2 regions of the Jeotgalibacillus aurantiacus genome follow, and region 2 is predicted to be linked to the other one. Evidence: predicted binding sites of a transcription regulator. Region 2 holds the regulator's gene; the other holds the start of a gene.
The links. Region 2 encodes CtsR, which represses protease genes until heat stress. Its sites were predicted from a motif close to ATGGTCAATAAAGGTCAAACA; they were not measured.
Positions count from the first base shown of each region.

Region 1: a site for CtsR is predicted at 2,891-2,911, ahead of H7968_RS08355 (ATP-dependent Clp protease ATP-binding subunit). Genes of this name have one in related genera too.

Region 1 covers NZ_JACNMS010000002.1:714,178-729,807, forward strand. The annotation lists gene H7968_RS08350 (hypothetical protein) at 1-685, shown strand, start outside; gene H7968_RS08355 (ATP-dependent Clp protease ATP-binding subunit) at 734-2,827, opposite strand; gene H7968_RS08360 (M3 family oligoendopeptidase) at 3,272-4,969, opposite strand; gene H7968_RS08365 (MarR family winged helix-turn-helix transcriptional regulator) at 5,056-5,505, opposite strand; gene H7968_RS08370 (bifunctional metallophosphatase/5'-nucleotidase) at 5,554-6,585, opposite strand; gene H7968_RS08375 (pyridoxal phosphate-dependent aminotransferase) at 6,627-7,811, opposite strand; gene H7968_RS08380 (carbon-nitrogen family hydrolase) at 7,854-8,681, shown strand; gene H7968_RS08385 (ATP-binding protein) at 8,734-10,146, opposite strand; gene H7968_RS08390 (acyltransferase family protein) at 10,270-11,292, shown strand; gene H7968_RS08395 (B12-binding domain-containing radical SAM protein) at 11,461-13,182, shown strand; gene H7968_RS08400 (TrkH family potassium uptake protein) at 13,443-14,792, opposite strand; gene H7968_RS08405 (anti-sigma factor domain-containing protein) at 15,068-15,630, opposite strand, start outside.
Region 2 covers NZ_JACNMS010000008.1:59,502-75,131, forward strand. The annotation lists gene H7968_RS17125 (NYN domain-containing protein) at 1-483, opposite strand, end outside; gene rlmB (23S rRNA (guanosine(2251)-2'-O)-methyltransferase RlmB) at 490-1,233, opposite strand; gene H7968_RS17135 (Mini-ribonuclease 3) at 1,230-1,649, opposite strand; gene cysS (cysteine--tRNA ligase) at 1,653-3,053, opposite strand; gene cysE (serine O-acetyltransferase) at 3,050-3,700, opposite strand; T-box leader at 3,799-4,024, opposite strand; gene gltX (glutamate--tRNA ligase) at 4,085-5,542, opposite strand; gene ispF (2-C-methyl-D-erythritol 2,4-cyclodiphosphate synthase) at 5,567-6,043, opposite strand; gene ispD (2-C-methyl-D-erythritol 4-phosphate cytidylyltransferase) at 6,059-6,751, opposite strand; gene H7968_RS17165 (PIN/TRAM domain-containing protein) at 6,764-7,870, opposite strand; gene disA (DNA integrity scanning diadenylate cyclase DisA) at 8,010-9,074, opposite strand; gene radA (DNA repair protein RadA) at 9,078-10,454, opposite strand; gene clpC (ATP-dependent protease ATP-binding subunit ClpC) at 10,530-12,971, opposite strand; gene H7968_RS17185 (protein arginine kinase) at 12,968-14,047, opposite strand; gene H7968_RS17190 (UvrB/UvrC motif-containing protein) at 14,044-14,586, opposite strand; gene H7968_RS17195 (CtsR family transcriptional regulator) at 14,604-15,065, opposite strand.

The DNA of each region.
Region 1 (15,630 bases), on a different contig from region 2:
ATGCGGTACAGAAACAGCTGAACCTGCATCTGAGGACGGAACAAACGGCACATCTGAAACAGTGGACAATGAGGAAACGACCGAAGAAGAGGCTGTTGAAGAAGAGCCTGCTGAAGAAACAGAAGATGAAGCTGCTGTTGAAGAAGAAGAACCTGCTGAAGAAGAAGAGGCTGCTGAAGAAACGGCTGAAGAGGAAACAGCTGCCGGTGAAGAAAATGGAATGCGCCTGCTCGAACAGCAAATGACCGTTGAATTAAATGGAGAATCAATGGACAAAACAGCGTTTCTTCAGGAAAACACAAACAATGGATACAGTATGTATGTATTGGACGGCTTTACTTATACACCGGAAGAACCGAACGTTGACCAGGTTTTCTTTAATGAAGATCCATCTCAATACATGAGAATCGAAACATTCCCTGCAAACGAAACTGACACTACATTTGTTCAGGATCAGATGGCTGGCCAGCGTGACGCAGTCAATGCAGAAAACGCTGCCGACTGGATGCCTGAAAGCAGTCAATTCGAAGAGGTCATTGCGGGTTACTCAACACAGACAGAAGACACTGACTATCACTCTCTTTTGGCAAAACAGGGTGATAAACTGATTAAAATGACAATGTACTCAAAAGCCGACACCGGCACACAGGACGCTTTTCTAAAAATGGCTGAAACGATTCAATAAAAAATGAGGGTGAGTCAGAAATGACCCACCCTCATTTTTTTTCTATTTTTACTTAGAAACAATGGTTACTTCATTTTCAATTAATTCAGCACGTACATTCTTTAAATCCGGATTGTCATACATAAAGTCTGTGATCCGGTCTTCCACGTATTCCTGAATGACTCTTCTCAGAGGGCGTGCACCGAATGCAGGGTGATAGCCAAGCTCTGCAAGCTGTTCTTTTACTTCTTTTGAAACAGTAAGCTCCATACCCTGTTCCTCAATCAGTTCGTTTAATTCTTCAAGCATCAGATCAACAATTTTCACGAGATGCGCTTTTTCAAGCGGTTTAAATTCAATGATGCTGTCAAAACGGTTAAGGAACTCGGGTTTAAAGAAGTTGCTTAATGAATCCAGGATCGATGCTTCATCTGCGGCTTCCGTTGCGCCGAAACCAACCGCTTTTTTCCGTCCCCCGACTCCTGCATTACTTGTCATGATAATCACGGTGTCTTTGAACTGAACCGTGCGGCCCTGACTATCTGTTAGACGACCGTCCTCCATGATCTGAAGGAACATATTCATCACATCAGGATGCGCTTTTTCAATTTCATCAAGAAGCAGAATGGAATAAGGGTTACGTCTTACTTTTTCAGTAAGCTGCCCTGCTTCATCGTGACCGACATACCCTGGTGGTGAACCAATCAGCTTTGAAACGCTGTGCTTTTCCATATATTCACTCATATCCAGGCGGATCATCTGGTCTCTTGATCCGAATAATTCTTCAGCAAGCGTTTTGGAAAGCTCTGTTTTACCTACACCTGTTGGTCCGACAAACAGGAATGAACCAGCAGGACGATTTTTCGATTTTAGTCCTGCTCTGCTTCTGCGGACTGCTTTTGCCACCTTTTTCACAGCCTCATGCTGACCAATAACTTTATTGTTTAAGTTTTCTTCCAGAATGGACATCTTCACCCGTTCGTCCTGTTCAAGTTTACCAACTGGAATCCCGGTTTTACGTTCAACCAGCTTTTGAATCAATTCAAGGCCAACAACAGGATATTCCGCTGATGAAGAATCGTTTTGCTTGTGCTCGAGCGCTTCTTCCTCGTCACGAAGCTTTGCTGCAAGCTCATAATTTTCTTCCTTTAAAGCCTTTTCCTTCTCTAAATGAATATGCTTCAGGCGCTCTTGGATTTCTTCTTTATCCTGATGATCCACTGTTAAATTCAATTTAGAACCAGCTTCATCCATGAGGTCGATCGCTTTGTCCGGGAGGAAACGATCCTGAATATAACGTTTTGATAACTGGACTGCGCCCTTAAGCGCTTCTTCGCTATAAGTAACCTTATGATACTCCTCATAGCGTGATGCAAGACCTTTCAGAATCTCAAACGCTTCATCAGCTGTTGGTTCTTTTAAATGAATAGGCTGGAAGCGGCGTTCAAGTGCAGCATCCTTTTCAATCTTCCGGTATTCCTTCAGCGTCGTTGCACCGACAAGCTGAAGCTCGCCTCTCGCAAGGGCCGGCTTAAGAATATTCCCTGCATCCATGGAACCTTCAGCAGATCCAGCTCCTACAATCTGGTGTATTTCATCAATAAACAAAATGACGTTTTTACGGGACTGAACCTCTGAAACAAGCTGTTTCATTCGCTCTTCAAATTGACCCCGGATGCCCGTATTGGTCACAAGGGATGCTACATCAAGCAGGATGACTTCCTTACCTTTCAACTTCTGAGGCACTGTGCCGTCAGCAATTTTCAATGCAAGCCCTTCAGCTGCCGCAGTTTTACCAATTCCCGGTTCTCCAATCAGCACTGGGTTGTTTTTGTTTCTTCTATTTAAAATTTCAATCATCTGGCTGATTTCTGCGTCACGTCCAATCACTGGATCGATCAGCCCGGCTTTTGCCAGGTTGGTCAGATTTCTGCCATACTCGCCAAGAAGTCCGGCTTCTTTTTGTGCCTGTTCAGTACTTTCTTCTTTTTTGTCACGCTTTGGTGATTGACCAGCGCCATTATAGCCATTCATAGCAGAATGTAATTTTGCGCGCTCTTCTTTATAGCAGTCGGAGCACAAATGAAAATCCTGTATGCTGCCATTCAGCTGGACTCTTAATTGAACATTTGCCTGATTTGTACTGCACTTTTCACAAATCATTGTGACTCCTCCTTTAATGATTAAATGTTAATTTGACTTTCTTTGACCTTATGGCTCTATTATAATTTGACCTTTTTTGACTTTCAAGTTTTTTGTTTGGAGCATAAAAAAACTGGAACAACCCTTGAATAGAGTCGTTCCAGTCTAATATGATTCAGCCAGTGAGTTCCGCTCCAGACGGACGCTTTCCGTGTCACTCACTTTTGTATTAAAAATATCACAGGATGATAAACTCAAAGACTCATTTTTTTCAAAACGATTTGAGGTAACGGGTAAAAAAATGATTTCTCAGAGGTCCGGACTCACCCGTAGACTCCTGTGGCGGAAAGGGACAGGTGAAACCGAATGTGCGTAGCACAGGCGGGTTCACCGCCCGGCCACGGAAAGCGGAGGGTGAGTCCGGACCGGGTTTTCTAATTACAAACAAACCCAGTCCCCTCTAAATCAAAGCTTCTGATCGTCCACTGATGAAAGCCAGAGTTCAATTTCCCCGATCACTGACTCCACACAACCCTCCTCAAATGGAGAAAGAAGGTTCGCCTCTTTTACAAGCTCTGTAAACGGAAGAGACCCGCCAAGTTTGCATAAATGCAGATAATCCGCCCAGGCTGCCGCGTGATTTTCACGTGACTTTTTCCAGAACTGAAACGCACAAATCTGAGCAAGTGTATAGTCAATATAATAAAACGGCACTTCATAAATATGTCCCTGGCGCTGCCAGAATCCACCCTCGTTAAGATAACCATGATCACCATAATCACGGTGAGGAAGATATGTTTTCTCAAGCTCTTTCCACGCTGCTTTTCTCTCAGCAGGTGTCATCTCCGGATTTTCATAGACGGTATGCTGGAACTCATCCACCATTACACCATACGGAAGAAACAGTAGTGAGCTGCTCAAATGTGAAAACTTATATTTTTCTGTTTGTTCTTCAAAAAACCTTTCCATCCACGGCCATGTGAAAAATTCCATACTCATGGAATGAATTTCTGCTGATTCATGAGTCGGCCATCTATACTCAGGTACTTCCAGTTGACGACTCATATATACCTGGAAAGCATGCCCTGCTTCATGAGTTAACACGTCAATATCTCCGGATGTACCATTGAAGTTAGAAAAGATAAACGGTGATCCATAATCTTCAATAAAGGTGCAGTATCCTCCTGCTTCTTTCCCTTTCTTCGCTTCAAGATCCATCAGTTTCCGCTCATCCATGAAATCAAAAAATTCTTTTGTTTCAGGAGATAGTTCACTGTACATTTCTTTTCCACGGTCAATGATCCACTGTGGATCTCCTTTAGGGGCTGCATTTCCTGACAGGAAGGACAGCGATTCATCCCAGAATTTCAATTCTTCAACACCGATTCTTTTTTGCTGCCTTTCTCTCAATTTCGTTGCTAGCGGTACAATAAATTCTTTCACCTGATCTCTGAAAGTCTGCACCATCTCAGCATCATAATCTATACGCAGCATTCTGATATAGCCGAGCTCAACAAAATTTTTGTAACCAAGCTTAAGTGCAATGTCATGTCTTACTTTAACAAGACGGTCATAAAGATCATCAAATTTTGCCGCGTGCTCTGCAAAAAAATTAAATTTTGTTTGTACTGCCTTCTCTCTCATGTCTCTGTCTGTTGATTCTGTATAAGGATCAAGCTGAGCGAGCGTCAGCGTTTTTCCCTCAAACTCAATTTCAGCAGAAGCGACAAGTTTAGAGTATTCAGATGTTAACTTATTTTCTTCCTGCAGCAATGGAATGACTTCAGGTGAGAATCCTTTAATTGAAAAATCAGCGAGCTCAAACAGCTGCTTTCCATATTTCATTTCAAGTTCATCTTTGAACGGAGATGCGACAAGCGCTTTATAGTAATTCGTTTCAAGCTCTGAAAACTGTGGCATCACTTCATCAAAATAGTTCTTTTCATTTTGATAAAATTCATCATTTGTATCAACTGATGCCCGAATCATCGCCAGATTGTACTGACTTGAGATGGTGTTGCGATATGTATTCAGCTTATCGATAATCGTCATTTGTTCATCAGCTGATTCTGATTCTGTAAACGAAGCCAGCAGTTTTTCAAAAGTCATTTTTGCTTCTGCAAAATCCGGGCGTTTGTATTCATAATCATTAAATGTTTGCATCAATTCTTCCCCCTTGTTTTTTCAATGAAACAGATGAAATATATTTTAACACTGAAAAAAACCCGTATGTATAGAAGTCAACGGGTTTAATAGGATAGATCCTTAATGGAGAGACCCAGTTTTTTTAAAAGTTCAATCGCATGCTTCTGTTCTTCATCCGTCAATGCTGCCATTAACTCATGCAGGTTTTTTTCATGATCCGGAAAAATTTCCCTCATAAAACGATTTCCCTCTTCCGTCGTTTCAGCATAAGTGACCCGGCGGTCCTTTGGAGAAGCGATTCTTCTGATTAGCCCTTTTTTCTCTAATTTATCCACTACATACGTAATACTGCCACTCGCAATGAGGATTTTTCCTCCGATTTTCTGAAGTGGCTGTCTGCCTTTATGGTATAAAAGCTCCAATACGGCAAATTCAGTAGGATTCAGACCTTTCGCCTGAAAAAACTGGTTACTCGATTCATTGATCGCCTTATATGCGCGTGAGAGCACGATAAAAAGCTTCAACGACTGTTTGTAATCCGTAGCTTCTGTCATTTTTGTCAGTCCTTTGTCTCATCTTCTTTTAAAGTATAGTCGGGCCTGTTAAAAGAAGTCAATAAAATCCTCAGGTGATGCCTTTTTTATCCAGTCAGACACCTTCGTTTTAATACCAATGTCTTTTGAAACTTCAATTTCATTCATTAAACTTTCATTCAGCCATCTTCCTGCTTCAAGCTCCTGAAAATAAACGAGCTTTTCAATTACGGGATCAGGCGCATATTCTTCCATCGTAACGAGTTGCCCTGATGTTTGTTCAATTTTCCATGAGTTGCCCATTCTAGTCATCAGGATCGACACTTTACCTGCGTGATGTCCAAAAGCTCCAGGCTGAATCATCCATTTATCGTGGATTTTCTTACAGACCAGCTGATGCTGCCGCCCGGTCAGCATCACATCAATCCCTTCAATTGATTGCGCGATCTCCAACCCCTGATCGACTGCACCGGATTTATGATCGCATGCTGCGTCATTCATTCCGCCATGATAGTTCAGAATGACAAGATCAGGCTTTTCTGTTTCATGTATAAAAGGAACCCAGCGTTTCACAGCGTCGAAAGCGTCTTCATAAAGTACATCATTTACGGTACATGGTTGATTCCCGCTTTCCCGGTAAGCTGTAATGCCAAGTATTGCGATCTTAACCCCTTTGATATTTTTGATCGTATAGGGAAAACCGAAATAAGGCTCCTTTGTCACTTTATGAACAACGTTTGCAGACAGCCATGGAAAAAAAGATCGGCTGACTGCCCTGCTCACGCATGATAAACCATAGTCAAAATCATGTTCACCTATAACTGCTCCATCGTATGCCAGATGGTTCATCACTGAAATAAGGGGATTTGGCATATAGTCGTTGAAATGAGCATAATGAAAAGCAAGCGGACTTCCCTGAAGCATATCTCCACTATCAAAAAGAAGAAGATCAGGATCTTTTTCTCTTTCCTTTTTGACAAATGAGCTGATTCTTGCCATTCCATGAGAAGATTCTTCAGAACCCCAAACGGTGGCATCTCTGACATGCCCATGAACATCACCCGTTTGAAGAATCACAATTTCAGTCTGATCTGCTTTCAATCCTGATCCCTCCTCTTCATATCGGCGTTAGGCTCTGAAAATCATTTTACAGGAGAAAAAATACCGAGTTGTTGAATCCTTTTTGCTGCTTCTTTAATTCTTTCCTCAGTCGCCAGCAGGGCAACCCTCACATATCCTTCACCAGCTTCACCAAACCCTACACCAGGTGCTACTGCAACGTTGGCATGCTCCAGCAGATAATCACTGAATGACTCAGAAGTAAAACCTTCAGGTACTTTAAACCAGGCAAAAAAAGAACCCTTTGGTGCTGTGACATCCCAGCCAGCTTCTGTGAAAGCCTGTACCATGACATTTCTTCTGCTCTCATAGATATCAGACAAATCAAGAGCAGGTTCATAAGAAGCAATCAGTGCCTCTTCAGCCGCTTCCTGTACAGCACCAAATAAACTGACATGCAGATGGTCCTGCAGAACATTGATGGCCTCAATAACTGAAGGATTACCTACGGCAAAACCAACCCGCCAGCCAGCCATATTAAAGGTCTTTGACAGCGTGTAAATTTCGAGACCATTTTCCTTTGCTCCTTTAACCTGCAGAAAACTCGGCGGTCTAACCCCATCAAAACCGATCGATCCATAAGCAAAATCATGAACGATACAAATGTTATGCTTTTCTGCAAACGCAATGGTTTCCTTGAAAAATGACTCATCAGCGGTTGCGCCTGTTGGATTATTAGGATAATTAATAAAAAGTAAACGGGCTTTATCTGCAATATGTGCAGGAATTTTGCTGTAATCCGGTAGAAATTGATTCTCTTCCAATAAAGGCATCATATGCATTTCAGCTTCCGCAAGAGATACCCCTGACCAGTAATCCGGATAACCCGGATCCGGAACAAGTACGATGTCACCTGGATTCGCAAGGCATTGCGGCAACTCCACAAGGCCAGCCTTGCCACCAAATAAAACAGCCACTTCTGTTTCAGGATCAATTGAAACCCCATACTCTCTTTTATAAAAATCTGCAACAGCCTGATGGATGTATGGCATTCCCCTGAATGGTGAGTACTTGTGGTTCAAAGGGTTTTCAGCGGCTTTCTGAAGTCTTTGTACGATATGATCCGGTGTTGGAAGATCCGGATTCCCCTGGCCAAGATTAATTATATCGTGCCCATCCTGGACCTTTTTTGCGACCTTAGAGGAAAGCTTAGCAAAAAATTGTTCAGGTAACTGATGAATTCGTGATGCTTTTTCAAATTTCTTCACAATGACACTCCTATCCACTTTCCAATCTTTGCTGTAAATGTTATAACGGAAAAGTGCGAATGTAAAGATTATTATGGAAAGCGGGTGGACATTATTAACATTGCCATTTTTCAAATGGATATCGCGTTTGGAAATCCTGAAAAAAATTACGAAAAAGTGAACGAGTGGATGAAAAAAATAAATCCGGATGAGACAGATACCATCGTTCTTCCGGAGCTTTGGACAACCGGATATGACCTTACTAGACTAGATGAAATCAGTGATAAAGATGGAAAACGAACTACAGCATTTCTGCAGAATCTTGCTAAATCCTACCGCGTTAATATAATTGGAGGCTCCTATGCCAAACAGACGGACGAGGGGATTTTCAATACAATGGTCGTGGTGGACAAAGAAGGAGTGATCATTCACGAGTACAGTAAGCTTCATCTGTTCAAACTAATGAATGAGCATCATTTCCTGCAGCCGGGAAATGATGAACCGGGATTTATAATGGATAACACTCATTTTGCCGGTTTTATTTGTTATGACATACGATTCCCTGAATGGATCAGAAAACCCGTATTATCCGGAGCCAAAGTGATCGTCGTAAGTGCAGAATGGCCTGCTCCAAGAATTGACCACTGGTTAACTCTTCTTAAAGCACGAGCCATCGAAAACCAATCATATGTTGTCGCGTGTAACAGGGTTGGCTCAGATCACGAAAATGTTTTTGGCGGTCGTTCTATAGTGATTGATCCATGGGGAAAAGAAATCGTGACCGGATCAGATCAGGAAGATATTTTATACGCGCGGATTGATCTGGAAGTATCACAGGAAGTCCGCAACAGGATTCCCGTTTTTGAAGATCGCAGACCTGATTTTTATTAAATTGCATATAACCGAAAAGTGGAATGATCAAATGAATCATTCCACTTTTTTATCAGACATCCAACGGAAAAGTTAAACGGAACTCAGTCCCTTCCCCTTCCTTACTCCTGACATCTACATAGCCGCTATGCTCTTCAATAATTTTAAAGCTTACTGGCAATCCAAGACCTGTACCATGCTCTTTTGTTGTATAAAAAGGTTCATTTAGCTTGCTTAGTTTTTCTTCCGGTATGCCACAGCCATTATCCCGCACCATCACGATCACCTGATCTTGATCCTCTTCAATATGGATTTCAATAAATCCTTTTTCTTCAATCGCTTCAATACCATTTTTGATCAGATTAATCACAACCTGTTTCAAACGGTGAGGATCCCCTTTTACGAAAGCGTTTTCACAACAGGAAAGCATATTAATTTCAATATCATGCATGACAGCTTGCGGCTTCATTAATTCAGCCGATTCCTGTAATACATGAGATAAATTAAAACGTACGTTCTTGCTATCTTTTGGTTTAGCGAGCATTAGAAATTCAGTCATGATCGATTCAATACGCTGGAGTTCCGATGTAATTACATTAAAATACATCGAATGTTCCGTTTTTAGAGCCGCTTCAAGTAACTGGATAAACCCTTTTAATGAAGTCATAGGATTTCTGATTTCATGAGCAATACCTGCTGCCAGCTGACCGACGACTTTCAATGTATCATTTCTGTCCACCTGATTTAAAATACTGATGATGCCTGTTATGTCTCGCATCACGTATAAATCATATTGCTGATAAATGTGCTCAACTCTGCTGACTTCATAGAAATTATCATTCAGTGTTATGACTCTTGTCGATAATCCGTTTGGCCGATACATATCCTGCTGTTGTTTAAAACGTTTGGTACTGATAGAATGATGATGTTTTTCAAGCATACTTTGCAAATCAAAAGCATCTTTATCCTGTTGAGTATAAATGCGAAAAAGTTTTTCAGCGAATCTGTTTACCTTTACAATCTTATGCTGTTTATTCACGACTAATAAACCGTGAACTGCCTTATCAAATATATTTGCAAGTGCTTCCTGCTCAGCAAAATCAAAAGCTGTTCCCTTTTCCAGGATCAGCATATTCACATTTTGAAATTGCAGTGGGACAAAAGAAAACTTGATCAGCAAATCTTCTTTACCATCCCTTTGGATATTCAGATGATAGTCACTTTCTTTCAGCTGGTTTACACTGTTCCTCAGCCATGCTGTGCTTTTTGTATCCATTAATTGGAACAGGTTTTGACCCTGTGCCCAATAATCTGCAAATTCATGTTTAGTGCTCGAATTTACAAAAAGAATATTTCCTTTTTGATTAAAAAGAATGGCACTTTCTTTCATATGGTGTAAAATCGTCTTGGCGATTGAAAGTTCATTCCCGTTATTCAGGAGGCTTTGATCAGATTCCTGCTGATCTATTCTTTTGGATAATCGCATTTTAATCCCTCATTTTCCTTAAAGATACTATCCTGATTAGGATTTATGCCAATTTCACCAGATTTATTCTTATGGTAAACGGGTAATGAAACAAAATGACAAGCAAAAAAGAGTGGTGATTATATGTCCAGTCGTGATTATTTTTTTGATAATGCTAAGTTTTTATTAATATTTCTTGTCGTGTTTGGTCACGCTATCCAAAGTATTACGCAGGAGGACCCTCTTTTAATGGGGGTTTACCAGACAATTTACTTTTTTCACATGCCGGCATTCATTCTGATTGCAGGCTATTTTGCAAAGGGCGTTTATAAAAGCGGTCTTCTTTTCAAGCTGTTTAAAAAGCTGATTATTCCATACCTCATTTTTCAGGTGATCTATTCTGTTTACTACTATTTCCTGAGAAATGAGCAAAACCTTGAAATTGACCCGCTTAACCCCGAATGGTCACTGTGGTTTCTCATCAGTATGTTTTTTTGGAGTTTGCTTTTATTACTGTTTAATCATGTACTGAAGCTCAAACCAAAAGCAGCTATGCTGATCAGTATTGGAATTGGACTTTTGATCGGGTTTGTAAACGATTATTCTTCGGTTCTGAGTTTATCAAGGACATTTGTATTTTTCCCATTTTTCCTTGCCGGATTTTACCTGGACCGATCATTTTTCACACGGATCAAATCAAGAAATTTAAAGCTCGTTTCTGCTTTTTCTCTTATTATCGCATTTTTATTTATGATTGTTCTTCCGGAGTTTAGCAGTAAGTGGCTGTTCGGCTCCCATTCCTACGAAGACCTTGGTATGCCGGTTGAAACGAGCCCGTTGCTGAGATTAAGTATATATGCAATGAGCTTTTATTTAACAGCAGCTTTCTTTTCACTGGCACCGGAATCAAAAACCTTTTTTACAAAGTGGGGAGTTAATACGCTCTACGTTTACCTCTTCCACGGCTTTATTATTCAATTGTACAGGGAAAGCGGGATCGATTTAATTGTAAATCCATATATGTCCCTTTTCATCATCCTCACTGCATCCATTGCTCTGACGATCATTCTGTCCTCAAAATGGGTGGCGGCAATCAGCCAGCCGATCGTAGAGCTTAGGGCAGCAAAAGCGCGAAAACTTTTAGTTAAAAAGCCTGATGTGAAATAGCGGCATAATAAGCCGCTATTCACATTTTTTCCTATTTTAACATCAGATGAGGAAAAAATAAACAGTCATTAACAAAATATTCATTATAAAGAACGATCCACCCTCCCATTGTCCCCAAAGCACTCCTCGTGTAAAATAAGAGCGTATTGCCAAAAAAGGAGTCTTCAAATGAAAATTGTACTATCCACATTAAATGCTAAATATATTCACACCAACCTTGCCATCCGATACTTAAAAAGCTATTCCAAAGATTATCCTATTCAGCTGAAAGAATATACGATAAAAGATCCCCTGATTAATATCGTTTCAGACCTGTATTCAGAAAAGCCCGATATTCTCGGCTTCAGCTGTTATATATGGAATATCGAAGAAACGATTCAGGTTATTGAAATGTGCAGAAAAATCTCACCTGAAACAAAAATCATCATTGGCGGTCCTGAAGTTTCCTATGACGTTCCCTACTGGTTAAAACGTCTTGACGATAAAATTGATTACATTGCAGTTGGTGAAGGTGAAGAGACTTTTAATCAATTGCTCGATCACTTTCACGGTAAGTTGACACTTGATGAGGTAAATGGCATTGCTTACCTTAAAGACGGTAAGGTAAAAGTTCATCCTCAAACCAATAAAATCAATCTGAAGGAACTTCCATCTCCATTCAGGTTCGAAGAGGATCTTCCTCATTTATCAAAAAGGATTACGTATATAGAAACGAGCAGAGGCTGTCCATTCCAGTGCCAGTTCTGTTTATCATCAATCGAAGTCGGCGTACGCTATTTTGATCGTGAAGCGATGAAGGAAGAGATTCGTTTTCTTATGGATAATGGGGCAAAAATCATTAAGTTTGTCGATCGGACTTTTAACATCAGCAGGAGCTATGCACTTGAAATGTTTGATTTCCTGATCAAAGAACACCTTCCCGGAACTGTATTTCAATTTGAAATCACAGCAGACATTATGCGGCCTGAAGTGATTCAATACCTTAATGATCATGCTCCAAACGGTCTTTTCCGGTTTGAAATTGGCGTACAATCAACGAACGATGAAACAAATGAACTTGTAAAACGAAAACAGAATTTCGAAAAACTGAAAAGAACCGTTACCATGGTTCGGGATGGCGGGAAAATTGATCAGCACCTTGACTTAATCGCCGGCTTACCGGAAGAGGATTATCATTCTTTTAAAAAGACCTTTAACGATGTATTTGCTATGAAACCCGAAGAGCTTCAGCTGGGATTTTTGAAAATGCTTCGAGGGACTGGTCTGCGAATTAATGCAGCTAACCACGATTACGTTTATATGGACCATGCGCCTTACGAAATTCTAAAAAATAACTGTCTGTCGTTTGATGATATGATCAGAATTAAACACGTTGAAGACGTGCTCGAGAAGTACTGGAATGATCACAGAATGGATCAGACGATTCATTACCTTACATCAGAAGTATTCGATACGCCTTTTGATTTCTTTCAGGATTTCGGGACGTTCTGGGATCGTCAGGGCTGGGCCAGAATTGGACATCAGCTGGAGGATCTCTTCATCAGACTTCACACATTCCTGAAAACAGCTAAACCTGATGCCGTCCCGTATGCTGAGCATCTGATGAAAAAAGATTATCTGATGAACCAAAAACAAAAGCCACGTAAAGCATGGTGGGTTAAAAATGAAAATGATGAGTGGCAAAAAGAACTGTACGGTCTATTATTCAATCAACCGTCAATCGCGGGTTCAGAGTTCGAAAAATTAAACCTGAGTCAAAAAGATCTTCATAAACATACCGTACTTGAAAAAGGTTTTAATGACCGTTACATTCTTGCTTACTACCCGCCTCAGGGTTCACCTGAAATGTATGATTTTGACCATGATGGTATAAAACTTAAAACCACTTAATTATTTTTAACGGGGTGAGACAAAATATTGTTTCATCCCTTTTTAATTTCAGTTTAAAACGCTCACATTTTTCATTTTAGTCAATTGGTCTGTTATAAGAAATTATCCTTAGTAATACTAAAAAAGTGCAGGCGACATCCGTAGACTCCTGCGGCAGAGAAGCGACAGGTGAGACAGCGTAGTGCGTAGCACTAGCTGGCTCACCGCGCGGCCGCGGAAAGCGAAGGATGTCGCCTGCACGATTATAAAAACTTTAAAAGTTACCCAATAATAACCCGCTCTTTTGGATAATGGAATTTCTCTTTCTTGTTGTTTCCACCAATCATAAAGAGGAAAGAAATCAGCCCAACGCGTCCTACAAACATCAGTATCATTAAAATAATTTTACTTGGAGTAGATAAGGATGGTGTAATCCCCATTGACATACCTGAAGTTCCGAAAGCGGAAGTAACCTCAAAAATAACAGAGATCAGACTTTGTTGTTCAAAAATCATGATAAGCAGTATGGACAGCATCGACATAGTGGTTGCCAAAATAATAACAACATATGATCTGAAAACATCAATTAGATGTATTTCACGGCCAAAAACCTGAATCTGCTCTCTGCCTCTTGAAAAATTAATTAAAAATAAAACAGCAATCGCAAGTGTTGTGGTTCGAATTCCCCCACCAACTGAGCTCGGCGATGCTCCAATAAACATTAAAAGACTTAAAACAAGTTGAGTAGGCTCTGAAAAAGTGCTCACATCGAGTGTTGTAAGTCCACCGGACCTCGTAGAAACTGAATGAAATAATGAGTAGAAAAAAGCTTCATGCCAGCTGACATCTGCAAATCGTTGATTGTATTCTATAACAAAAATCAGCACTGTTCCCACGACCATTAAAATACCAAACGTTAATGTCGTAAGTTTGGTAAATAGTGAAAACCTGAAATGCCCGGATTTGTTCGCCAAAAACTGTTTTAATTCAATTAAAACAGGAAAGCCGATCGCACCAAGGATAATAAGGAAAATGGTAATAATCTGAACAAAATAATCGTTTGCATATGGAATCAATGATTGTCCGGTTATATCAAATCCCCCGTTTGTAGTCGCTGAAACAGAAGCAAACAGTCCATGAAGAAGTGCCTCTCTCCATGTATCATAAAACTGGGTAAAATAAACACTCAGGAATAAAGCCCCTATTATTTCAATCAGGAGAAGAATTTTAATAATTTCAATAATCAGCTTTACAACTCCTGATAAATTGTACTGATTATGGTCCACCATGATCAGCTGTCTTTCCCTCAGACCTATTCTCTTCCCAATCAGAAGCCAGACGAAGGTCCCGAGAGACATAATCCCAATCCCCCCCAACTGGAGGATCAGCATCACCATGACAATGCCAAATACCGTATATTCTTCGGAAATAGAAATAACTGTCAAACCAGTTACACTAACCGCACTGACTGCAGTAAATAATGAATCAATAAGCGAAACTTCCTGTCCCGGCTTATGTACACCCGGTAACCTTAATAAAGCAAACGACAAACTGATCGCAAAAAAGTAATATGCTACTATTAACTGAGCAGGCTTTAGCATTCTGATTCTGTTTTTAAACCTTTGCCACATAATATAAGTCCTTTCTGAAACACAATAATTAAGTAACTGATCATTTTCTATATCATGGTCTTACTGAACAGCAGTCAATCCCGTTAAATCTCATGTTGTTCACTCTTTCCTACAGGATCAAAGAATACCGTAAAATCTATACTTAAGCTTATCTGATTTTCACCGGTTTTGAAATGATTTTTCCATGTAGTTTTTCTGAACAACGTAATTCAATAAAAAGAAACCGGTATCCACAGTTTTTAATGTGAATACCGGTTTCCCAATTAACGATGATTTCACTCATTTTTATCTTTTTTGTTACCATTGCCGGGATGTTCTTCATCTTTTTCTTTTTTTCCATTTCCATTGTTATTACCCGGGCCCTTATTTTTATTGTCCTTATTATCAGGACTTTTATTAGCGTTGCCAGAATGATGGTTCTCTTTATTTTTATTGTGATCGCTCTCACTTTCTGTCTTTACAGGAGTGGCTGCCTTTTCTGGATCGTCTTTTTGTTTATCTTCTTTTCTTTCTTCATTCCGTTCCTGCTTTTGTTCTTTCATATTCTGCCCATGAGATGCAGCAGATGGTAAGTGGTCTTTATTTTCAGCTGACTCCTCAGGCTGCCCATTTTGCTCTGAGTGATCAGGTCCATGAATTCCAGATGCTTCTGTTACATCTTTTTCATGGGTCTCTGTTAAGATTTTATCCACTTCCGTCTTTTCGAGCGGAGGCAGAATAGGCTGTTCTTTCAAAGGCATCATAGTCAGTACATTCTTTTTTTGGGTAATCAATTTACCAAAGGAAATTCCCTGATTTTTTGCAGCAGCAAGATCTGAAACCGCACCTTCCTGTATAG
Region 2 (15,630 bases):
TATTTCGGCGACTTCGTCGGACAATGGAATCTTTGATACCGGGCGCTCAGACTGATTTCGTTCGATCCGCTTGGAAATTTTTTTTTCGATTTGTTTCATCTCAATTAAAAGTTCTCTCGCTGACTTCCGGAGTGCTCCTTGACCGAAGATCGCCCATTGCTCTGTATAATCGCTTGTGGCTACAATCACCTGGGTTTTAATATCATTCAGTTCAATGGCGAGCTTTTCAATCCGCTCATCTGCTGTTTCGTTTTTTCGGGTAAAAACAATTTCTACTCGGTAGTTAAACATTTTCTTCGACATACCTTCGACAAACTGCGCATCAAATACGATGATGACGCGGTGTCCGGTATAGCCCTGATATTCCGCCATGAGTTCGATCAGGCGGTCACGCGCCGCCCCAAGGTCGCGGAGCTTTAACTCCACGAGCTCGGGCCATGCACCGATGATGTTATAGCCGTCTACGAGCAGTACATTTCGCATCGCTGATCATCCTTCCAGCGGGTGACGGCGTCTGTAGACCTCATACATTAAAAGGCTTGCTGCAACAGAGGCATTGAGCGACGTCACATGTCCAACCATTGGCAGATGAATCAGAAAATCGCATTTTTCCCGTAAAATACGGCTCATGCCTTTCCCTTCACTTCCAATAATTAACCCAAGCGGCATCGTCCCATCAAAGCGGCGGTAATCCTCACTGCCTTTCGCGTCAGTCCCGGCCACCCAGACACCACGGTCCTTCAACTCGTCCACCGTTCGGGAAAGGTTGGTCACACGCACAACCGGTACGTGTTCAATCGCACCCGTTGAAGCCTTCGCGACGGTTGCGGTCAGACCGACTGCCCGGCGCTTTGGAATAATAATGCCGTGAACGCCCGATGCATCCGCTGTCCGCATGATCGAACCAAGATTGTGCGGATCCTCAAGCTCGTCCAGGATCAGGATAAACGGATCTTCGTTTTTAGCTGCCGCTTTGTTAAAAATATCGTCCATTTCCGCATACTCGTAAGCTGCAATCGAAGCGACAACCCCCTGATGCTGTCCATCCATCAGCTGATCAATTTTCTTTTTCGGTACAAACTGAACAAGTACATTCGCTTCCTTTGCCAGCTGGATGACCTGCTGCATCTGTCCCTTTTGTGAGCCTTCCCCGATCCAGATTTTATTAATTTCCCTGCCGGATCTCAGTGCCTCCAGTACGGGGTTTTTCCCGCCGATAAATTCTTCGCTCATTGCCCTGCTCCTTTCTGCTCTTCCATGATGAACGCAATCGACTCATCAATGATGCCGATTAACCGCTCCTGCTGCTCTGTTAAATATAAATAACCGATCAGCGCTTCAAACGCTGTGCTGTACCGGTACGTTGTCACATCTGTATTTTTCGGCACAGAGCCGGACTTGGCATTGCGACCCCTTCGGATCACGGCCATTTCCTCCTCTGTAAACCGCTCTTCAGCGAACATATGGTGCAGGATTTTCGCCTGCGCTTTTGCTGACACATAGCGAATACCCTCGCGCTGAAGCTGGTTCGGTCTGACCGTCCCGCTTACTAACAGGTGGTGACGGACCTTCTGTTCATACACGGCGTCGCCCATATAGGCGAGCGCCAGTGCATTGATTTGTTTCGGGTCTAATGTATAATCCGCCATTTCTTACCCTCTTCTCCAGCGGATACCCTGTTTTGTATCTTCTAAAATAATGTTCATGTCCTTCAGCTGGTCACGAATCGCGTCTGCTGTCGCAAAGTCACGCGCTTTTCGTGCTTCTTCGCGCTGCTGAATAAGGGCATCAATATCTGAATCAAGCATGTCTTTTTCCTGCTCCATCGTGAAGCCAAGCACACCTGCCAGCTCATCAAACGCTTTTGTAAAGGCATCGATGACGTCTGTTGATGTATTTTTCTCACGCAGGTAAAGATTCGCCTGACGTGACAGGTCAAACAACACAGAGATGGCATTGGCTGTATTGAAATCATCATCCATCGCTTTGACAAACGCTTCTTTCTGTTCAGCCGTTGCATCCAGCCACTTCTGGTCATCTTCTGTCAGACCGGCACTGGATTCACGGCGGTGCAGCAGGTTTTCGTAAGAGGTACGGATTCGCTCAAGACCAGCTCCTGCCGCATCCAGCAACTCTTTGTTATAGTTGATCGGATGGCGGTAGTGAACCGACAGCATGAAGAAACGCAGCACCTGTGGATCCACTTCTTTTAAAATGTCATGAACGAGAACAAAGTTGCCGAGTGATTTCGACATTTTCTCGTTATCGATATTAATATACCCGTTATGCATCCAGTAATTTGCGAAGGTTTTACCGGTCAATGCTTCTGACTGGGCGATTTCATTTTCATGGTGCGGGAAGGCTAAATCCTGTCCACCTGCATGAATATCAATCGTATCGCCAAGGTATTTGCGCGCCATTGCCGAGCATTCGATGTGCCAGCCCGGACGACCTTCTCCCCACGGACTTTCCCAGGAAATTTCGCCTTCTTTTGCTGCTTTCCATAAGACAAAGTCAAGCTCATCCTCTTTGCGCTCATCTGACTCGATACGCGCGCCGATCTGAAGCTCATCAATGGACTGATGAGACAGCTTTCCGTAGCCGTCAAACTTACGCGTGCGGTAATACACATCTCCGCCTGACTCATACGCAAAACCTTTATCAATTAATGACTCAATAAATTCAATGATTAGATCAATGTTTTCCGTCACACGCGGATGAGCTGTTCCACGCTGGCAGCCAAGCGCACCTACATCCTCAAAATAAGCTTCAATAAACCGGTCGGCAATGACAGGCACCTCTTCACCAAGCTCTTTGGCTGCACGGATCAGTTTATCGTCTACATCAGTAAAATTCGAGACGAAGTTCACATCATAGCCCCGGTATTCAAGGTGACGGCGTACCGTATCAAATACGATCGCAGGACGGGCGTTTCCAATATGAATATAGTTATAAACGGTCGGTCCGCACACATACATGGAGACCTTCCCCTCTTCAAGCGGTTTAAATACTTCCTTCTGCCTTGTGACAGTGTTATATAATTGAATGCTCATAATTGCGAGCTCCTTTCCCGTTCCTTTTTCAATTGTTCTTTCACAAATGCAAGCTCTGTTTCGAGCGTGCGGATGCGGTCCCAGATCGGATCCGGCATATCCTGATGATCCAGATCGCGGCGCACCTTTTTCCCATCGCGCACCACGACTTTACCCGGAATGCCGACAACAGTGGAATTGGCCGGCACGTCATTTAAGACAACTGAACCCGCTCCAACCTTGGAGTTCTGACCGATTACGATGGAACCAAGCACCTTTGCGCCTGTGGCAATCAGCACATTGTCCTCAAGCGTCGGATGACGTTTCCCTTTCTCTTTCCCTGTTCCACCGAGTGTTACGCCTTGGAAAACCGTCACGTTATTGCCGATTTCACATGTTTCCCCAATGACCACACCAACTCCGTGATCGATAAAAAAACGTCTGCCAATTTTCGCAGCAGGGTGGATTTCTATACCGGTCATCGCTCTTGCAAGCTGCGATATTGCCCGGGCAATAAAAAACATTTTTCGCTTATAAAAGACATGGGCAATCCGGTAAGCCCAGATCGCATGCAGTCCGGAGTACGTTAAGATAATTTCTAATGCTGAACGGGCAGCGGGATCCTGATCAAAAACGGTGTCGACATCTTCTTTTATCCGCTTAAACATCTCGTTCACTCCTCTCATTTTACACAATTTCCGCTATAATTCCGACTGAACACATATGAATTTACTGTTTTAAAATAGAAAAAGCGTCTCTGTCATATGACAGAGACGCTTTTTTGCGCGGTTCCACTCTGTTTGAAGCAATGTAACACACTGCTCCCCACCTCAACAGGATAACGGCCTGGAACCGCTTATGCCTACAATCGCTCTTCGGCAAAAGACTCAAGGGTGCATTTCAGAAAAGGATCAGCCCAAACCGCTCTCAGCCGGTGACGGTTCTCTCTTATCGGCATCACTTTTCCTACTTCTCCCTATCAAAGCTTTCATGTATCGTCAATCGTTGATTTGCGTTCTATAGACATACTATATACTATTCTTTTCGAAATGTTAATTAGTCAGCTTGCTTAATCGTGCAATGACTTTTTCTTTTCCTAATACTTCGATTGCATTCGGCAATTCAGGACCATGCGTCTGTCCTGTCACTGCGACACGAATCGGCATAAAGAGCTTTTTGCCTTTATGACCCGTTTCTTTTTGAACGGCTTTGATCGCTTTCTTGATCTGATCTGCCTCAAACGCCTCTAGCGCCTCAAGCTGCCCGATAAAGGAAGCCATCACCTCAGGCACCTGCTCTTCTGCAATCACAGCACTTGCCTCTTCATCATATTCAATCTCATCTTTAAAGAACAGCTCAGATAATCCGACAATTTCAGCACCGTAGCTCATCTGCTCCTGGTAAAGGGCAACTAAATTCCGCACCCACTGCTCCTGCTCCGGCGTGCGGTCCTTCGGAATTCTTCCCGCTTCCTCTAAATGCGGAACAGACAGCGCCACAACCGTATCAAGGTCAAGTGTCTTCATATACTGGTTATTCATCCACTCAAGCTTTTTCGTATCAAATACGGCCGGTGATTTCGACAGACGGTCCGCATCAAAAATATCGATAAGCTCCTGCTTCGAGAAGATTTCCTCTTCCCCTTTTGGCGACCAGCCAAGCAGCGCAATAAAGTTGAACAATGCCTGCGGCTGATAGCCCAGATCCTTATACTGCTCAATGAACTGAATAATAGAGCCATCGCGCTTGCTCAGCTTTTTACGCTCTTCATTGACGATCAGTGTTGTATGACCGAACTTTGGAAGCTCCCAGCCAAACGCTTCATAAATCATCATCTGCTTTGGTGTATTGGAAATGTGGTCATCTCCACGAAGCACGTGTGAAATCTCCATATAATGATCATCTACTACAACCGCAAAGTTGTACGTTGGAATACCGTCTTTTTTCACGATGACAAAGTCGCCGATACCGTCACTTTCAAACGAAACGTCTTCTTTTACAATATCGTTGAACGTATACGTTTTACCCTGAGGCACGATAAAGCGGATGCTTGGCTCACGCCCTTCTGCTTCAAGCGCTGCTCGCTCTTCATCCGTCAGGTTACGGCACTTCCCGCTGTAGCGTGGCATTTCGCCGCGGGCACTTTGTGCTTCGCGCTCTGCCTCAAGCTCTTCTGATGTACAGTAGCACTTGTAAGCTAGACCTTTTTCAAGCAGCTCATCGTAATGCTTTTTATAAAGATCATTACGCTCTGACTGACGGTATGGACCGTAATCTCCGCCAACATCGATGCTTTCATCCCAGTCAATACCGAGCCACTTTAAATAATCAAGCTGAGACTGCTCTCCGCCTTCGATGTTACGCTTTGTATCTGTATCTTCCACGCGGATGATAAATGTTCCGCCCTGGCTTCTTGCAAACAAATAATTAAATAGGGCTGCACGGGCATTCCCTATATGTAAATATCCTGTTGGACTTGGTGCATAACGCACGCGAATTGGTGTAGACATAACGTTGTCCTCCTGAAAATGGGTTTATAGTTTTTGAAGAAGAATGACAGCCTGTGCGGCGATGCCTTCTTCGCGTCCTTCAAATCCGAGCTTTTCGGTTGTCGTTGCCTTTACATTGACCTGGCTCTCATCAGCTTCTAATAGAGATGCAATGACCGCTCTCATATCACTGATGTGCGGCGCCATCTTTGGCTTTTGTGCAATAATCGTACAATCAATGTTTCCGAGTGAATAGCCCTTTTCCTTCACGATTCCCCATACGTGCTGAAGCAGCTTTTTGGAATCCGCTCCTTCAAACGCCGGGTCTGTATCCGGAAAATGACGGCCGATATCCCCTTCGCCAATCGCACCGAGTGCCGCATCTGCCACAACGTGCAGCAGCACGTCAGCATCTGAGTGACCGAGCAGTCCCTTTTCATGCGGGATCTCGATTCCCCCGATGATCAGCGGACGACCTTCCGTCAGCTGGTGAACATCATAGCCCTGTCCAATACGAACCATAGGTGTTGCTCCTCTCTATTCGTTACGTACAGAAGCCATTTTCGTAAGAATCGCCTCTGCAAATAATAGGTCCTCTTTTGTTGTCAGCTTTATATTATCATAATCTGATTCAATAACCGTCACTTTTCCGCCCATTTTTTCAACAAGTGAGGCGTCATCCGTTCCGGTAAAGCCTTCTTCTTCAGCGGCTTTGTGTGCCTGTAAAATAAGATCAAGGCGAAAAGCCTGCGGTGTCTGAACAGACCACAGGCTTGCGCGTTCCACTGTTTCCGTAACAGTTCCACCCATCACTTTTTTAATCGTATCCTTTACCGGTACTGCAGCAATCGCACCGTCTGAAACTTGTGCTTCTTTGGCAAGTGCATGAATCGTTTCTTTTTTAATAAATGGACGTGCGCCATCGTGAATCATCACGATGTCTGCTTCCGCCTGCTTCAGCGCTTCATATACGCTGTTCTGACGTTCCTTACCGCCAGGAACCATTGCTTTTACTTTTGTCATGTTATATTCCGCAAGCAGCCTGGTCAGTTCTTTACGATCATCAGGGTGAATCGCAAGCAGAATCCCGTCACATGCTTCATCCGCTTCAAAGACACGCAATGTGTGAATAATAACCGGTACTTCTTTTACCGTCAGGAGCAGCTTGTTACGGTCTGCTCCCATCCGCTTTCCCTGACCCGCTGCCGGAATGACCACTTCATATTTCATGATGTTCTCCTTTTATAACGCCTTTTCCTTACCGTATGACTTCGGTTTGGCAAAAATCATCCGGCCAGCCGATGTCTGAAGGACGCTGGTCACAATGACTGTGATGTTTTTGCCGATAAAGTTCTTGCCGTCTTCCACGACGATCATCGTGCCATCGTCGAGATACGCAATCCCCTGGTTTTGTTCCTTCCCGTCCTTGATCATCTGGACGAGCATTTCCTCACCCGGCAGCACGACCGGCTTGACCGCATTGGCAAGGTCATTAATGTTGAGCACCTGCACACCCTGCAGGTCACATACTTTATTTAAATTAAAATCGTTTGTTACGACAATCCCGTTCAGCACTTTTGCGAGCTTCACAAGTTTGCTGTCGACTTCCTGAATATCCTCAAAGTCACCTTCATAAATCGTTACTTTTATCGGAATGTCTTTTTGAATTCTCTTCAGAATATCCAGTCCGCGACGGCCACGGTTTCGCTTCAATGCATCTGATGAGTCTGCGATATGCTGCAGTTCGCCAAGCACAAACTGAGGAATGACGATCTCACCATCAAGGAATCCCGTCTGGCAAATATCCGCGATCCGGCCGTCAATGATGACGCTCGTATCCAGAATTTTGTGGTGCTTGGAAGCGGGAACTTCACTTGTTGCCGCTTCACCCTGATCAGCCTTTTTCCCATGCGAGGGATTGCGTGAAAACAGCTGAACCAGCTCGTCCCTTTTTGTAAAGCCGACCTGAAAACCAAGGTAACCGAGAATCAGCGTTAACAGGATCGGAATCACCGTATTAAAAATCGGAATTTCAATATCATTAACCGCAACCCCGATCAGGAACGCTGTAATTAACCCGATGATCAGTCCCAGTGCGCCAAACAGAAGGTCTGTTACCGGTGCTTTAACAAGTGAATCCTCCGCCCATTTAATAAAGTTAACCACATACTTAATGGCCCAGAATGTTGCCGCATAAAAAATAATCGCTCCTAAAATGGCAGTGACGTAGGCATTGTTTATGAATGCATAATCTAAATTAAAAGGAATAAGAACTAATTCTGGAAGTAAAAAGATGCCCAGTGTTCCGCCGACAATCAGAAAGCAAACCTGAATAATTCGTTTTAACATTCCTTCACCTCCCTGGTGATTTTTTAGCACCTGTAGTGCTTGTGAAAAGATTAGCATGGTTTAGAATCGCAAGTCAATTTAAACACAAACGTAACATCATATCACAGATGTAAATTTGTCACAATCCACATAATCCCAATCAGTGGTCTGCCAATGATTGATCTTTAACCGATCGTAACCCTTCCTTAATTTTTTTTGCCCGGATTTCTCCAATTCCATCCACACGGTCGAGTTCTTCTACCGTTGCCTTCAGCATTTTTGGCAAATGACCAAAATGATTGACGAGATTTTCGATGATCATGACGGGCAGCCTCGGAATTTTATTCAGCACACGATAACCTCTTGGCTCCACCAGATCCTCAAGCGGAACATTAGGGGCATGACCGAGCAAATTCATCAGCACGTCATCATCGAGCACTTCAGATGACACCATATTTTCAAAATCATCAAGAAGGTCGTGATATTTTACAATCCGCTCTTTTGAATAGTCTCTGATGACCATACGTGCTTCCTTCTCCAGGTCTGTGAGCAGCTCATGTAGCTGCAGTCGGACAAGACGGCCTTCTGAACCAAGCTCATTTAAGTAAAGAAGCAGTTCATTCTTAATTCGGATGACCATTTCAAACCGGTGCAATACGAGCAGTACGTCATTAAAGGTAGACGCTTCTTCGTATTCAAGCAGCGTCAGATGGGAAAGGCTTTGATCCAGTACAGAGCGGTATTTCTCCATCGTCTGCAGTGCCTGGTTGGCTTTTGCGAGAATGACGGCGATTTCCTTCAGTGCATAGCGGTACGTTCCTTTGTAAAGCGTAATCACATTCCGCCTTTGTGAAATCGCGATGACAAGTGAATCTGTTTCCCGCGCCACACGCTCTGCTGTCCGGTGCCTCATCCCCGTTTCAGAGGAAGAAATGGATGGATTCGGATTCAGCTGCGCATTGGCGATCAGGATTTTACTGCCGGACTCATTTAAAATAATCGCCCCGTCCATTTTCGCCAGCTCATACAGATAGGTTGGAGAGAAAGGACACTGGATCTGAAATCCTCCGTCTACAAGCGGCTTCATTTTATCATTGCATCCGACAACAATTAACCCGCCGGTACCTGCACGTAGTACGTTATCGATCCCCTCCCGAAAAGGAGTACCCGGTGCCACGAGCTGAATAATATCTGCCGACGGCCGCTTGCGCTTTCTCTCCTCCATCGCCTATCCCTCCAATGTTTTCTTTAAGGCTTCCCCTACATTGGTCACCCCTATGACTTCAATACCTTCAGGGAATGTCCATCCACCGATATTGTTTTCCGGAATAATCGCGCGCTTAAAGCCGAGCTTTGCCGCCTCCTGCACACGCTGCTCAATCCGCGACACGCGCCGCACCTCACCGGTTAAGCCAACCTCGCCGATGATACAGTCAAACGGCTTTGGCGGCTCATCACGGTAGCTTGACGCGATGCTGACAAGCACGGCTAAATCAACAGCAGGCTCATCCAGCTTCACGCCACCTGCTACTTTTAAATAGGCATCCTGCGTCTGCAGCATAAGCCCGACCCGCTTTTCAAGGACAGCCATCAAAAGCGACACACGGCTCTGATCAATGCCGGTGGCCATTCTTCGTGGATTATTGAAGCTCGTTGGCGTCACAAGCGCCTGAATTTCAACGAGCACCGGACGGGTTCCTTCCATGGAAGCCACAACCGTGGAACCGGCCGCTCCCTGCGAACGCTCCTCAAGGAAAATTTCAGACGGGTTGGCTACCTCCTGCAGACCTGCTTCCCTCATCTCAAAGATCCCCATTTCATTCGTAGAGCCAAAACGGTTTTTAACGGCCCGCAGAATCCGGTACGTATGATGCCGTTCCCCTTCAAAATACAGAACAGTATCCACCATATGCTCTAAAATTCGCGGACCGGCAATAGAGCCTTCCTTTGTAACATGGCCCACTATGAAAATCGCTACGTTTTTCGTCTTTGCAATTCTCATCAGTTCCGCTGTACATTCACGAACCTGCGTCACACTTCCCGGCGCAGAGGTCACTTCAGGATGATAGACTGTCTGAATAGAATCGATAATAACAAACTGCGGTGCGACCTGTTCGATGGAATGAGCGATTGATTCAAGGTTCGTTTCAGCGTAGATTAAAAGCTCCTCTGACGTAACGCCAAGACGGTCTGCCCGCATTTTCGTCTGCTTGACTGACTCCTCACCGGAAATATAAAGCACTTTATTTTTCGTTTCTGCCAGCTGGGACGATACCTGAAGCAGAAGGGTCGATTTCCCGATCCCCGGGTCCCCTCCGATTAAGACCATTGAGCCCGGTACAACGCCTCCGCCGAGCACACGGTTTAATTCCGGCATCATCGTTTTGACACGCGTTTCATCCTGGGTTTCTATCTTAACGAGTGGAGTTGCCTTGGACTGGGTTCCTTCGGGTGTATGGGTAAAGGATTTGCGGGGCTGTTTGCCGGTAATGGTGATATCCTCGACCATCGTGTTCCACTCTCCGCAGCCCGGACACTTACCCATCCATTTCGCTGACTCATAGCCACAGGATTCACACATAAACTTTGTTTTTTTCTTAGCCACTTAACTGCTGCCTCCTAACGATGAAAAAAGGTGCACGTGCCTTTTTCCTTAACACGTGCACCTTCTGACGATTGCTTACGACGTAACGTCTGCTTCTTCTTTACGGTTAACCGTAAATTCGCCGTCCTTATAATCAATTTCAACTGTGTAACCCTGAAGTACGTTTCCTTTTAACAGTTCTTCAGAGAGACGATCTTCAATTTGTTTCTGAATGGCTCTGCGCAATGGACGCGCACCGTATTCAGGATCAAATCCTTCATCGGCAATTTTGCTCTTCGCCTCTTCCGTGATGGATAGCGTAATATCCTGCTCCTTCAGACGCTTCACAAGCTCTTCTGCCATTAACGAAACGATTTCTTTCAAATGCTCTTTTTCAAGAGAGTGGAAGACGATTGTTTCATCAATACGGTTTAAGAATTCAGGACGGAAGGCACGCTTTAATTCCTCCAGCACCTTGCCTTTCATATCCTTGTAATCCTGGTTGGAATCCTGCACAGCGAAGCCGACGTGCTTATTCTGCTTCAGCGCGCTGGCCCCAACGTTGGATGTCATGATCAGCACCACATTGCGGAAATCAACTGTGCGTCCTTTAGAGTCTGTCAGGCGTCCATCTTCAAGCACCTGCAGAAGAATGTTGAAGACATCCGGGTGTGCTTTTTCAATTTCATCAAGCAGCACAACCGAGTAAGGCTTACGGCGAACCTTTTCTGTCAGCTGACCGCCTTCTTCATAACCGACATAGCCTGGAGGTGAACCGACCAGACGGGATGTCGAGTGCTTTTCCATGTACTCAGACATATCGATCCGGATCATCGCATCCTCATCACCGAACATGGATTCAGCTAGTGCTCTAGCAAGCTCCGTTTTACCGACTCCTGTTGGTCCGAGGAAAATGAATGAACCGATCGGACGCTTCGGATCCTTCAGACCGGCACGTGCACGACGTACGGCTTTTGAAATGGCTGTCACAGCATCCTTCTGTCCGATTACACGGCCATGAAGCGTTTCTTCAAGGTTCAGAAGTTTCTGTGTCTCTGTTTCTGCCAGACGCGATACCGGAATTCCTGTCCATGTGGATACAACATGTGCAATATCCTCAACCGTCACTTCGGTATTTTCCTGACCCTGCTTTTCTTTCCATTCCTTTTTCGTTTCTTCCAGCTTTTCCTTCGTTTTCTGTTCAGAATCACGAAGAGAAGCTGCCTTTTCAAATTCCTGGCTCTGCACCGCAGCATCCTTTTCCTTACGGATACCCTCAAGCTTTGCTTCAAGTTCCTTCAGGTTTGGAGGCGTTGTATAAGAACGAAGACGAACCTTTGATCCGGCTTCATCGATTAGATCAATCGCTTTATCCGGAAGGAAACGGTCTGAGATGTAGCGGTCTGACATTTTAACTGCTGCTTCAATCGCTGCATCGGTAATCGATACGCGGTGGTGCGCTTCATAGCGGTCACGCAGTCCTTTTAAGATCAGTACAGATTCTTCCGCTGTTGGCTCATCAACCTGAATCGGCTGGAAACGGCGCTCAAGCGCTGCATCTTTTTCGATATATTTACGGTACTCATCAAGTGTTGTGGCACCGATACACTGGAGCTCTCCACGTGCAAGGGACGGCTTCAGGATATTGGATGCATCAATCGCACCTTCTGCCCCACCAGCCCCGATCAGCGTATGAAGCTCATCAATGAAGAGAATGATGTTGCCGGCCTGACGGATTTCATCCATCACTTTTTTCAGACGGTCTTCAAACTCACCGCGGTATTTTGTACCCGCAACAACGGTTCCCATATCAAGCGTCATCACGCGCTTATCACGAAGAATTTCAGGCACTTCATTTTGTACGATCTGCTGGGCAAGCCCTTCTGCGATGGCTGTTTTACCAACACCAGGCTCCCCGATCAATACCGGATTGTTTTTCGTACGGCGGCTTAATACCTCAATCACACGCTGGATTTCCTTGCTTCGGCCAATGACCGGATCCAGACTTCCTTCACGGGCAATCACGGTTAAGTCACGGGCAAGACCATCAAGCGTTGGCGTATTTGCCGCTGCGTTTGAGCCGCCCTGCTGACCGCCTGCCTCATTGCTGCCAAGAAGCTGCAATACCTGCTGACGGGCTTTATTTAAGCTCACACCAAGGTTATTTAATACGCGCGCCGCAACGCCTTCACCCTCACGGATCAGACCAAGAAGAATGTGCTCTGTTCCGACATAAGAGTGTCCAAGCTTGCGGGCCTCATCCATGGAAAGCTCAATGACTTTCTTAGCCCGCGGTGTATAGTGCACGCTAGGGGATTGCTCTGTCCCTTTACCGATCAGCTCTTCAACCTCTTCCTGAATCTTTGCCGTGCTTAAGTTCAGTGTCTGAAGTGCCTTAGCTGCAATGCCTTCACCTTCGCGGACCAGACCTAACAGAATATGTTCAGTGCCAATATTTGAATGGGATAGGCGAATCGCCTCTTCCTGTGCCAATGCCAATACTTTTTGTGCTCTCTCTGTAAATCGTCCAAACATCATATCTCTGATCCTCCTTTATCCTTCTTTTCTTCCATCTCCAACCGTTCCCGGATCAGCGATGCGCGTCTCATGTCCCGCTCCACCGGCCGTAAAAACCCTCCAGCATATTGCTGAAGAAAGCCCGGCTGCGTTAAAATCATCAGCTCGTTTAAAATCGATCTCGACACATTCTCGATAAATCCTAAATCGATACCAAGACGAACATCCGACAGACATTTAGCCGCTTCCTTCGATTCAAGCACCCGGCTGTAGCGCAACGTCCCGTAAGACCGGAAAACGCGGTCCTCAAGCTGAATGCCTGAAGCCTTCACTAGCGCTTCCCTTGCCGACTTCTCCTGGGCAATAATCTGATCCACCACCCGCTGGAGGTCCTCCACAATGTCTTCCTCAGACTTGCCGAGTGTTGTCTGATTCGAAATTTGAAAGATGTTACCTAAAGCTTCGCTACCTTCCCCGTAAATTCCTCTAGCCACAAGACCAAATTGTCCAATTGCAGGAATAATTCTATTCATCTGATGAGTCATCATCAATCCTGGTAAATGCATCATAACAGATGCACGCAACCCTGTCCCCACATTTGTCGGGCAAGTCGTCAAATACCCAAGATGCTCATCAAAGGCATAATCACAATGCTGCTCAATCGCATCATCAAGCTGCAGCGCCTTACTCAGCGCTTCCTTCAACTGGAGCCCCGGAAACAGACACTGAATCCGCAAATGATCCTCTTCATTAACCATAATGCTGATCTCTTCGTCATCTGACAGCCAGACAGCCGAAGCGCCTGAATCCTCCGCCAGATTCGGACTGATCAGATGCTTTTCCACCAGCACCCGTTTTTCAAGTCCCTGAAGCTCTTCCATTTTCAGCACTTCAAGTCTTTCATCCGCTTTATGAACAGCTGCGCTCACTTCCTCAGCCACAGCACGCGCTTCCTCTTTTGTAAATACAGTCGGGAAAGCATACTTACGGTGATTTCTCGCTAAACGAATCCGGGTCGATAAGACAATCTCAGAGGATGGACCCTCCTCATTCATCCACGAGCTGACAGCCTGATTCAAAAATTTTTCCAAACTCATGACGGACTGCCTCCCTCACCGTGAATCTCTTTTTCCATCACGCGAATCTGATCCCGAACCGTCGCAGCCCGTTCAAACTCCTCTTCCTCGATCAAAGACTTCAACTCAGCACGAAGCTCCGTCACCTTCCGCTTCAAATGAATCGTGCCTCCCTGTCTCTCAGGAAGCTTTCCGTGATGCGTCGTATTTCCACTATGCAATCTTTTTAAAATCGGCGGCAGTTCATCTCTGAACGACTCATAACACGACGGACAGCCAAACTTCCCGATTTTCAAAAACTGCTGAAACGTCATCTGACAGTGACTGCATTTCACAGGCTCACGCTCCGGCTTTTGCGGCTGACTCGGCTGCATGACCGGCGACACATTCAATAAACCTGCCAATAAGTTATTAAATGAAAAAGCACTGTCATCTGACATAAACGCTTCACCCTTATCCTGGGCACAGCTGTCACACAAATGAACCTCCGTCTTCTGCCCATTCATCACTTTTGTAAAATGCACAGAAGCAGGTCTCTCCTGACATTCCTGACATAACATCTTGATCACCCCGCGACCTATTGAAATTTTAACGTCATCAGCATGGCTGTCAGAATGCGGCCGCGCACTTCATCCCGCAACGGCAAAGGCACATTCAGCGTCGTCCGGTCCATTGCACTCAGCATCAGCTTTGCCTCCCGCTTCGAAATACATTCCTCATCAATCAGCCTGAACACAACATCCTCCGCCATCGACTGCGAAACAGACGGCTGAAGAATATTTAAAATCTGATCAATCAACTCAGAACGGCCATGCGTTTTTACCTTAATAATGCGTATATACCCTCCGCCTCCGCGTTTACTCTCAACGAGATAACCCCGTTCCACCGTAAACCGCGTCTTCATCACATAATTGATCTGAGACGGAACACAGGAAAATTTCTCAGCAATCTCACTTCTCTTTATTTCAACTATTTCACTGCCACTTCCATCTAAAACCTGTTTCAGATAGTTTTCAATGACATCTGTGATATTTTTCATCAAGCCACCTCCTCCACCTTGACTTTGACTATCTTTGACTATGATTATACAACAGTAAGATGAAGGACTGCAATTGATTGACTGCAGCGCTGGCGGGGCAAACGTTCGACGATTATTGCAGGAGATTCGACAGCCTTTGAGGTGTTTTTATAATGTAGATTTGGGATTCAGTTCACGATCTTGTCTATTCTTCATAGCATTGATCTTATTCGATATCCTTTCCCGTTTATTCTACACACTTTGTTTCTTATTCTGTATACCTCTGGAAACATTCCGGCGAAGCTCGGGGGCACTGAATGCACTTTGGTAACTTAAAGAGCTGGGTTTTCTTTAAAACCAGCTCGGAATTCTACACACTTTGCTCTTCATTCAACACACTTTTGCTCTTATTCTGTATACTTTTCCGTTTATTCGATACACTTTATTCTCTATTCTGTATACCTCCATAAACATCCCGGCGAAGCTCGGGAGCACTGAATGCAGTTGAGTAACTGAAAGTCTTTTTCCTTTCTCTAAACTAGCTCGAAATTCTATACCTTTACCCCTTTATTCTTCATACTTCTGC